3 regions of the Limnoraphis robusta BA-68 BA1 genome follow, and region 2 is predicted to be linked to each of the others. Evidence: riboswitches for the same ligand, from Rfam matches in the RefSeq annotation. Region 2 holds a riboswitch; each other region holds the start of a gene.

The links. Region 2 has a riboswitch for cyclic di-AMP ahead of VB836_RS05245 (hypothetical protein). Riboswitches for the same ligand answer to the same signal wherever they lie in the genome.
Region 1: another riboswitch for cyclic di-AMP. It lies ahead of VB836_RS23770 (universal stress protein); the one in region 2 lies ahead of VB836_RS05245 (hypothetical protein).
Region 3: another riboswitch for cyclic di-AMP. It lies ahead of VB836_RS03465 (ArsB/NhaD family transporter); the one in region 2 lies ahead of VB836_RS05245 (hypothetical protein).

What each region holds. Positions count from the first base shown of each region.
Region 1 is NZ_JAYGHR010000081.1:15,453-18,737, forward strand. Features, by position in the region: gene VB836_RS23765 (type ISP restriction/modification enzyme) at 1-1,602, shown strand, start outside; cyclic di-AMP (ydaO/yuaA leader) riboswitch at 1,938-2,073, shown strand; gene VB836_RS23770 (universal stress protein) at 2,136-2,663, shown strand; gene VB836_RS23775 (ABC transporter substrate-binding protein) at 2,840-3,285, opposite strand, start outside.
Region 2 is NZ_JAYGHR010000007.1:32,577-35,861, forward strand. Features, by position in the region: gene VB836_RS05240 (CheR family methyltransferase) at 1-812, opposite strand, end outside; gene VB836_RS05245 (hypothetical protein) at 1,066-1,341, opposite strand; cyclic di-AMP (ydaO/yuaA leader) riboswitch at 1,446-1,591, opposite strand; gene bchD (magnesium chelatase ATPase subunit D) at 1,973-3,285, shown strand, end outside.
Region 3 is NZ_JAYGHR010000004.1:83,721-87,005, reverse strand. Features, by position in the region: gene VB836_RS03470 (cation:proton antiporter) at 1-610, opposite strand, end outside; gene VB836_RS03465 (ArsB/NhaD family transporter) at 686-2,047, opposite strand; cyclic di-AMP (ydaO/yuaA leader) riboswitch at 2,356-2,491, opposite strand; gene VB836_RS30300 (hypothetical protein) at 2,664-3,029, opposite strand; gene VB836_RS03455 (SLC13 family permease) at 3,215-3,285, opposite strand, start outside.

The DNA.
Region 1 (3,285 bases), on a different contig from region 2:
GTTCGTTTAACAGGTGATGGAATTGTTGCATTAATCACAAATCATGGTTATTTAGATAACCCAACGTTTAGAGGAATGCGTCAAAATTTGATGCAAACCTTTGATGAAATTTATGTTTTAGATTTGCATGGAAATAGCAAAAAGAAAGAGGTCTGTTCAGATGGTTCACCCGATCAGAATGTGTTTGATATTCAGCAGGGTGTCGCGATTGGAATTTTTGTTAAGTATCCTGAAAGCAGTCAAAAGCTTGCTACAGTTTATCATGCTGATTTATGGGGAGTACGGGAGTTATATGAAAATCAGTCTAAAGAAAAAAAACTGATAAGCGGAAAATATCATTGGTTAGCTGAAAATGATGTGAGTTCAACAGATTGGGAAATATTAAAACCAGAATCATCTTTTTATCTATTCAAACCTCAAGATAAAAGACTACTACCAGAGTATCAAGCCTATTGGAAAATAGCTGACATTTTATCTTCAAACTTAACTGGCGTAAAAACTAATCGAGATAAACTATTAATTGATTTTGATTTAGAAAGTCTTAATCAAAGAATAGAAACTTTGCAAAGCGATCAATATACTGATATTCAAATTAAAGAAACATATAGTTTGTCAGATGATCGCTACTGGAATACTTACAGAGAAAGGAATAAAATTAGAGCTACAGATTGGCGGAAAAATATTATTCCATATCTTTATAGACCTTTTGATCAGAGGTATTTACTATATCAAATTAATCTCATTCAAATTGGACGTGGAGGTGCTGGATATAATATAATGCAACATATGATTTATGGTGATAATTTGGGATTAATAACATCTCGTCAACAATCACAACAAAGAGAGTGGACTTTAGTAGGAATTACAAAATTTGTTACAGATAACTGTTCTATATCTAGTAATACAAAAGAGAGAAGTTATCTTTTTCCTCTCTATCTTTACCCCACTGATAACCCCACATTATTTGATTTACAACCCACTAACGCACCTGGAGGTCGCCGCCCTAACCTTTCATCGGAATTTATTCAAGACTTCTCAACTCGCCTAGAATTAGAATTTATTGCAGATGGAAAAGGCGACAAACACCAAACTTTTGGCCCCGAAGATATTTTTAATTACATTTACGCCATCTTTCATTCTCCCACCTACCGCCAACGTTATGCAGAATTTCTCAAAATAGACTTTCCTCGGGTTCCCCTAACATCCAACTCTGAATTATTTTGGTGTTTGTGTGAAAAAGGCGATCGCCTCGTTAACCTGCATCTGATGAAAGTTACCGCAACAGAAATGACCAGTTATCCCGAAGACGGAGATAATAAAGTTGAAAAAGTTCGTTATGTTGAACCGAAGCAAAATCAACCCGGACGAGTTTATATTAACAAAACCCAATACTTTGAAGGAGTTCCGTTAGAGGTTTGGAATTTTTATGTGGGAGGATATCAAGTCTGTCAAAAATGGTTAAAAGATCGAAAAGACAGAGTGTTAGACTTTGACGATTTAGAACATTATCAAAATATTGTTACAGCCTTAAACGAAACAATGATATTGATGCAGCAAATTGATGATATAATTAATCAATATGGCGGTTTTCCAATCGAATAAAAAACTCACCAAAAACTCACCCCTCTTTTTAAGTGGGCAGGGGGGATCAACTATGACCAATCTAAACGATAGCGACTTTGATCTTCCCTATAACCCGGCTTTAATTGCTAGGGCAGAACTCCGCTTAAGTTTGAGATTTTGAGAGAGATTCGTTACTCAATCCCCACGTTACAATTCTTCAAAAACTGTTAACTGAAAAAACTGTAATCCGGACTCTATTTATCCGGGACGAGTCGCCCCTTTTATATCTTTAGACAGAGTAGACATTTTTCATTCAATGCTATAATAGTTCAGAAAGAATAGCAAGCCAGCCTAATTCGAGCAGAATTTCTCAACTTCTACAAGAGCAGAGAAACTTTGTGAGAAACGGAGGAACCAAAAATCGGGGCGAATCTCGCGCAATGTAACCGAGAGAGGCACCTTCCAGCCTTAGCCCGTCAGCTAACTTCGTAGGCATTGGAAGGAGAACCCAATTGCAACATTGGATCTCCTTAACACTCGCTAAATCACCACACAGATAAGGAGACAACTTCATGCGGAAACCGATGTTGATGCGTTTACAGAGCGTACTTGGCTGCGATGACTTGACACAGCAAATGGTGCTATTACCTCAAAACAAAATCTCTCCACGTCGAACAGAATCCTCTAACCTCACCCTGAATATTGTCGTGGGTTATACCGGATCAGATCAGAGTCAAGCGGCGCTGGATATGGCACTTTGGATCGCGCATCAAACCCGTTTAGTCAAGCAAAATCCCGTCTTAGTTCATATTGTTTATGTCATTGATCAGGTTCAACCCGCAACGATAGAAAAAGCCGATCATATTCTTTGGCAAGCACGCTGTTTAGCCAGTGAATGGCGGGGTTCTCTGGATGCTCATTTACGAATTGGTAATGTTGCGACTGAACTCAGTAAAACAGCCCAAGAAATGGATGCTGAGGTGATGTTACTCGGATGTCGAACCTTAAAACATCCGTTGGTTAAGCAATTAGCAAATCAAACGCCCTGCCCCATTTTAGGATTATTACCAAAAGAGTTGAGCGTTGTCTCTTCCGATTAATTTGTCATCATGCCTATCGCTGGAATGCAGATGTTATTATCATCGGTAATAGCGATCAGCAGACTCCAAAAGCCACCAAAGTGCAATCACTCCAGCAAAGCCTGCAAGCGGCAATAAAAAGCGTTAAACTATCATTACGATCATCCATCTTAGGATAGATTTGACCGATAGGATTATCACCGTTGATTCCAAGCATTTTCTGCATCTAAAAGCGCTTGTTCGACGGTTTTTTCGTTTAACATTGCGGCTTGTAAGTTATCATAAATAATCTTTTGCAGTCTTTTGATATCTTTTAAGGGGGGGAGTAAAGTATCGGTTTCATCCATTTGTTTTGCACTAATAATTCGGGCTTGATCTTCTTGGGTATTTCGTCCTTGAACGGGTCTAAAATGACTATCTTTTAAGGCTTCAACCGTCGAAGGTAATACATTTGCGACTTTTGCAAAAGCGAGTTGATTGGTAGAATTGGTGACAAACAAGGCAAATTTTAACGCATTTTCAGGATTAGGCGTTTCTCTCGGAATCACTAAATTCATCACCGCAACGCTTTTTTTCCCGGTTTCTCCGGTAATTTGTGGGGCGGGAGTCGAAACTTTAGCAATAGTGGGAGCGTTTTCTGCAA
Region 2 (3,285 bases):
TGACAGAGTTTTTGCTGTTCTTCGTTGTTTTTAGCCAAAAATCGAATATAACTATCTATACTTCCCAGGCGAGACAGGGCGAAGCGATGCCCAATGCGACGGTGGAGGGTTGTGGTTTTGTATTGAGAAAAATCCGTTTGTTGTTTTGTGGCGAGAATGTTTAAAATCTGCCCCAACTGCTCTGTCGTAATAAGATTTGGGGCTTGAGGAGAAATCCGTTCATGTCCTCCCAAGTGGGTAATATCATAGACAACCTCAGCCAATTCCACAGGCGAGAGGATTTCATCGACTAAACCGGAGGTAATCGCACTGTTGGGCATTCCTTGAAATTGAGCGCTCTCAGGACATTGAACGAGGGCAATCCCACCAGCCCGACTGATGTTTTTTAAGCCTTCCGCCCCGTCACTTCCCGAACCCGACAGCAAAATTCCGATGGCTCGTTCGTTATATTCTAGGGCGAGGGATTGAAAAAAGTGAGTAATGGGAAGGGGGAGGCCTTCTGTCGGAAAATCACTTAAATACAGGCGATGATCCCGGATATTGAGATAGGTGTGCGGGGGTTGGACATAGACGTTATTTTTGTCGATGGTGCTTTCATTCTCGATCACATTGACGGGTAGCGAGGTTTGGCGTTGTAGAATTTCGGATAGCTGATGTCCGCTATCGGGGGGGTGGTGGAGGATGACAACAAAAGCGGCGTTGGGACTATTGGATAGATTGGCAAAAAAGGTTTGTAGGGCTTGCACTCCCCCCGCCGAGGCGCCTATTGCGACAATATAAAAGTTTTCTTCTTGATCAGATGTATTGGACATCAAACTTGCTCCGCTAAACACATATTCTCACGGTCATTAAGGGCTTTTAGTTTGATACTAACGAGTTTGCGGACAAAGGATCAAGTCGTTGAAAGAGCATTTTTTACTCAAGGAATATGAATCTTTATTCTAGCGTTTTTCAATCTATAGCTGTTTTCAGTTCTGTGAGGTACAACACCGATTGGGTAGAAACCCGGTTTCTGCTAGAAACCGGGTTTCTGGTTCGTACCTCATACGAGCGCACACCGCTATATTAGCCAACTGCAACATTTAGGGATTTGCCAATTAAAACGATCACCTCCAAATAGTTTTTAAACAATTTGCCTAATGTTAAACTTGAGTTAACCAACATCGGTAATGTGGGTGTTGGCATGGTGGTCACAATAAAAGAATGAATAATTGACCACATTAAAACTATTCCTATACTTCCCAAAACAGATATGAGAATAATATCGCTCGTTTTTAGCCACAGGAAAGGAACCAACGCATCAGAAAGCGCGATCAAAGATAATGAAATTCGGGGTGTCATGGTAAACCGTTCAGGTTCTTAGGGTGGGTACTACAAATCAGACCTATACCAACCAAGGAAACTGAATTGACAATCTATCTAATTGTGATTAGAAAGTTGGCGCTTCAGACTCCTCTCAATGCCTACGAAGTTAGCTGACGGGCGAGGGCTGAGAGATGCCCTTCTCATGTCTTGGTCACTCTGTTTCCAAAGACTACCTTTGCGAGATTAGCCCCAAAATTTGGTTCCTCCGTTCCAGCAACACTTGTATTTCACTAAAAAAATTAGTGATCTCAACAAGGGCTTTTATCTGCCGGATTAGGCTGACTGTTTGTTTTATTTTTCTATGCTCATTTTATCTTTATAATTTTTCAATTGTCAACAAGTTTTTAAATTTTTTTGACAGAGAGAATCCGATAAGATTTCCTTTGTGATCTCAGTCAGGGAAACGGATTGATCGAGTAGTCTTTTAATTGTTGTCCGAGATCCTCCCGAAAATTCTCGGATGAGGTATTGTCACCTTTTTTACTGGAAATTTGTATCACAAATTACTAAAATTTGAGAAGCAATGATCAAGCTGTCCGTCAAGCGCTAGTAAAAACACCCATCAATTGCTAAGATGAAAGGCTGTACCTAAAAAACTCCTAAAGTCATGCCTGCGGCAACCGCTCCCACACCGATCAGCTTCCCGTTGAGTGCCGTCGTTGCACAAGAGGCGATCAAACTCGCCCTTTTAATGGCAGCCGTTGATCCAGGACTCGGAGGCGTGGCGATCGCTGGACGTCGAGGAACCGCCAAGTCAGTGATGGCCCGCGCCCTTCATGCCCTATTACCCCCCATCGAAGTCGTCAAAGGGGAAATCGCCAACCTCGAACCCGATCCCGACAACCCCAACCAAGAAACACAAGTTATCCCCGCACCTTTTATTCAAGTTCCCCTCGGCGTAACCGAAGATCGTTTACTCGGTTCAGTGGATGTGGAAAAATCCGTTAGACAAGGGGAAACCGTCTTTCAACCGGGACTCTTAGCGGCGGCTCATCGAGGGATTTTGTACATCGATGAGATTAATTTACTCGATGATAATATTAGTAACTTATTATTAACTGTTCTCACCGAAGGCTGTAACCGAATTGAACGAGAAGGGATGAGTTTTGAACATCCCTGTAAACCGTTATTTATTGCAACTTATAACCCCGAAGAAGGGCCGCTTCGAGAACATTTATTAGATAGAATAGCCATTTCTCTTTCAGCCGATGGCGCCTTAAGTTTAGATCAACGAGTGGCTGCGGTTGATAGAGTCACCAGTTATGCGAGTTCTCCCGAAGCCTTTTTAACTCAATATAGCGAAGATATTGATAACTTAAAAACTCAAATTCTCTTAGCCCGAGAATGGTTAAAAGACGTTAGCATCAAACCCGAACAAATACACTATCTGGTTGAAGAAGCGCTACGAGGCGGAGTCCAAGGACATCGAGCCGAACTCTTTGCCGTGCGAGTCGCCCAAGCTTCAGCCGCCTTTGAAGGTCAAACCGAAGTTCTCGCCGATGATCTGCGACGCGCAGTAGAATTAGTTATCGTTCCCCGTGCAACCGTTATCCAAACGCCACCGGAAGAACAACCTCAGCAACCGCCACCCCCACCGCCCCCCGAACAGTCTGAACAAGACGATGACGTTGACGACGACGAAGATCAAGAAAACCCGGAACCCCCCGAAGAAGAACAGATGAGTATTCCCGAAGAATTTATTTTCGATCCGGAGGGTATTATTCTCGATCCAACTGTGTTATCCTTTGCAAATAAGGCAAACCGTCAGGGTAAATCGGGCAGTCGCAGTTTAATTTTTTCTGATGATCGCGGTCGCTACATTAAACCGATTTTACCCAGAGGAAAAGTTCAGCGAATTGCTGTAGATGCCACTCTCAGAGCTGCTGCTCCCTACCAAAAAGCTCGGCGTCTGCGTCAACC
Region 3 (3,285 bases), on a different contig from region 2:
ATAAAACGACAGCCGAATAAATCGCTAGGCTTCCGAGTTGCCAACTCAAACTATAGAGTGAAAATTCTCCGGCTTGAACGGACACACAAATTGCCAAGACTAATAAAGCGCTAATACTGGTAAAAATCGTAGCACCAACACTAATAATAATTGGTTCTGTATCAATCAGTCCTAAGCGTTGAACAATGGGATAAGCCAACAGCGTATGAGAAGCCAGTAAGGAACCAATTAAAATAGCCGCATTCCAACCAAAGCCGAACCAAAGCCCAATAGCAATTCCCGCCAGCATGGGAAAAATAAAGGTAGAAATTCCAAAGCCTATCGCCCGATCTTTTTTGCTTTTAAACTGGGCGAGATCAATTTCTAAACCCGCTACAAACATCAGGTAAATTTTCCCGATGTCTGACAGCAGTTTCATGGTTTCAGATTGAGAATCTAATACGCCTAAACCATGTTCACCTAAAACTACACCTGCTAATAATAATCCCACGAGTCCAGGAAGACGGAGACGTTCAAACCAGGGCGGTAACGTCAGAGAAACGAGTAGTAATATGGTAAAGATGACAATGGGGCTGTCTGGTAGCCAATTGAGTAGTTGCATGGTTGGCATTCACGAGTCAAAACCAATACCAACGATAACCCATTTCAAAGAAATCAACAACTGAAGTCAATTTCAAAAAAAGGATTATGACTGTTTGAGAAACATAACTCCAACATATATTGCGGCTGCTACCAGTTGAACTCCCATGACTGGTAATCCGTATTTGAGGAATCTTTGAAATGAAATTGTGCGTCCATGTTGTTCAGAAATCCCTGCTGCCACAATGTTAGCAGAAGCCCCTAATAAAGTGCCGTTGCCGCCCAAAGTCGCACCATACATCATCGCATAAAATAAAGGTAAGACTTCAACCGGAAACTGTCCTTGAAAATCTACGGCTAATACTTCAGGCCCGGCTAAACCGACATTCACTAAATATTGTTTGAGAAGGGGAACCATCGCCACGACGAGGGGAATATTCGGAACAACACTCGAAAGAATACCGACAAAAAACAGTAAAAGGATTGAACCAAAAGCAATATTTGTACCCACGACAACGGCTAAAACGCCAGACAAATTATTAATGACCCCGGTTTTTTGGAGTCCTCCCACTAACACAAAGACAGCCATAAAGAAGAGTAAGGTACTCCAGTCAATATCCCGGAGAATATGGTTGATCGAATCAATATGACTATGATGGGATAATAGCAGGGCTAAAGCTGCCCCTAATAACGCTACAGCCCCCGGTGAAACAGGAATCGGTAAGGATTCTCCGATGATAAAAAAGGTGATCACAAAAGCTGCAATTAGACCTCCTATAGCTAAGGTTCGGGGATGATTAATTTTAGGGAGAGAAAGTTTATCAATATTTTTTAATTTGGCTCTCCAGATTTTTGGGAATAAAATAGGCAGTAACAGAATTACACTTAAAACCGCTACCGCACCGCCTAAGCTGAGGCGAAATAAGTAATCTGTAAAACTCATGTTAATCGCATCTCCGACGATATAGGTTGCCGGATCACCGACTAAGGTTAATAATCCTGCACTATTGGCGATAAAAACCATTAAAATCAACAATGGCACAAAGTCAATTCCGATTTGTGTCGCCATTGGTGGAATGAGAGGTGCGAGTAACATGACCGTTGTCGCGTTGGGAAGAACGGCACAAATCGGGGCGGTAATTGCTACAATTCCCAGAAGTAATCGCTTTCCTTCTCCTTTAGAAATCATCACCATTTTTGTCGCTAGATAGGCAAAAACATTAGTCGGTTCAAAGGCACGAACTAACACCATAACCCCAAAGAATAAAGCAATAGTTGCATGACTTTGACTAATATAATCGACGGCTTCTGTCAAGGTCATTACATGAAGAAAAACCAAAATTAAGGCACCTAAAAGTGCAGCAATGGTTAAGTGTAGAAAATCTGTCGTAATGAAAAACATTACGGCGATAAATGTTGTAGCTGCAATGAAAGGCTGAAAATTACCCATAGATAGAAAATGATCCATAGCAGTAAACCTGATAATTAGTGGTGTTGGAGGGTTCAACTTGGCTGTGACGATTTAGGTAAGTCTAAAAAAATACCTAACATTCGATGGATAGCCTAAAACTTGCAGTTAGGTTTGAGGAAAATTAAACCTAACTAACTGACTAGAATTATTAAGTTTGAGTAGGGTTGGAAAAAAGTTAAATCCAACCCCTAAAAAATTTATTTTTCACAATGCCTCAATCAAACAAACAGGTACACAGAAGCGAGCAGTACCAATGGTTGCAACTGAGAGAATCAAGACATTGTAATAGTATACGTGTCGATTCTTCAGTCTCCCCTCAATGCCTACGGAGTTAGCTGACGGGCTAGGATTGAGAGATATCCTTCTTGACTCATCGGGAGTCAAAGATAAGCCCCAAAAAGTGGTTCCTCCGCTCCCCATTGTTCTAAGCAGGAATGCTGAGAAGATAATGAGAGATTAGGCTGACTTGCTCTTGATGAACGTAGCGTAACATATTTTTTTTCAGAAGGGAAGATCTGTATAGAATTAATTAAGATTAGTTAATCAAATCCCCAGCTTCATCAAGAAACGGGGGACTTGTATTACTGATTAAACAAGATTACAGGGATTGAGTTTACCACCATTTGCGATTCCCTTCTTCATCAACACGGGCTTGACGAATGACATCAGAAATCTCTTCAGCATCTCGGACATGGTGTAATGCTTCTTTATTCCCATCTTCATCTTCTACGATAAAATAAGTGGGAACAACAACATGATCTCCAGTCACATCGGGCGCATCAACAGCCACTTGTTTAGCCTTTTCTTCGACAGACATCGACTCATCAATGCGATCGCCAGGGTTTGCTGTTAAGCGATTTCCCTTTTCTTTTAATTCTGCTTTTTGTTGACGTTTTTGTTGAGGATCAACTTCCTCGGGGTTCATCGGTTGTTGAATATCGGAATTTTTTTGATCTTCGTTTCTGGTATCACTAGGCATTACTTTAATCTCCTTTTATCAGGATCTTCAAAAATTGACTTTTTTTTACTGTAGTCAATTTATGCCTAGACTTTCATCTTGCTTTAGGAGTAATCTTTCAAAATTCCTAAAAATTATCCTCCTTCTTCAGAGAGAAAGAAGCGATAAAATATCTCTTCTCTCTCTATTAAAATCTACCTATTACTTCAGGGTTCTAAACCATACAGCCAGACAATTAATAGGGGTGTAACAATTGCCATCAATAAATTCAGAGGTC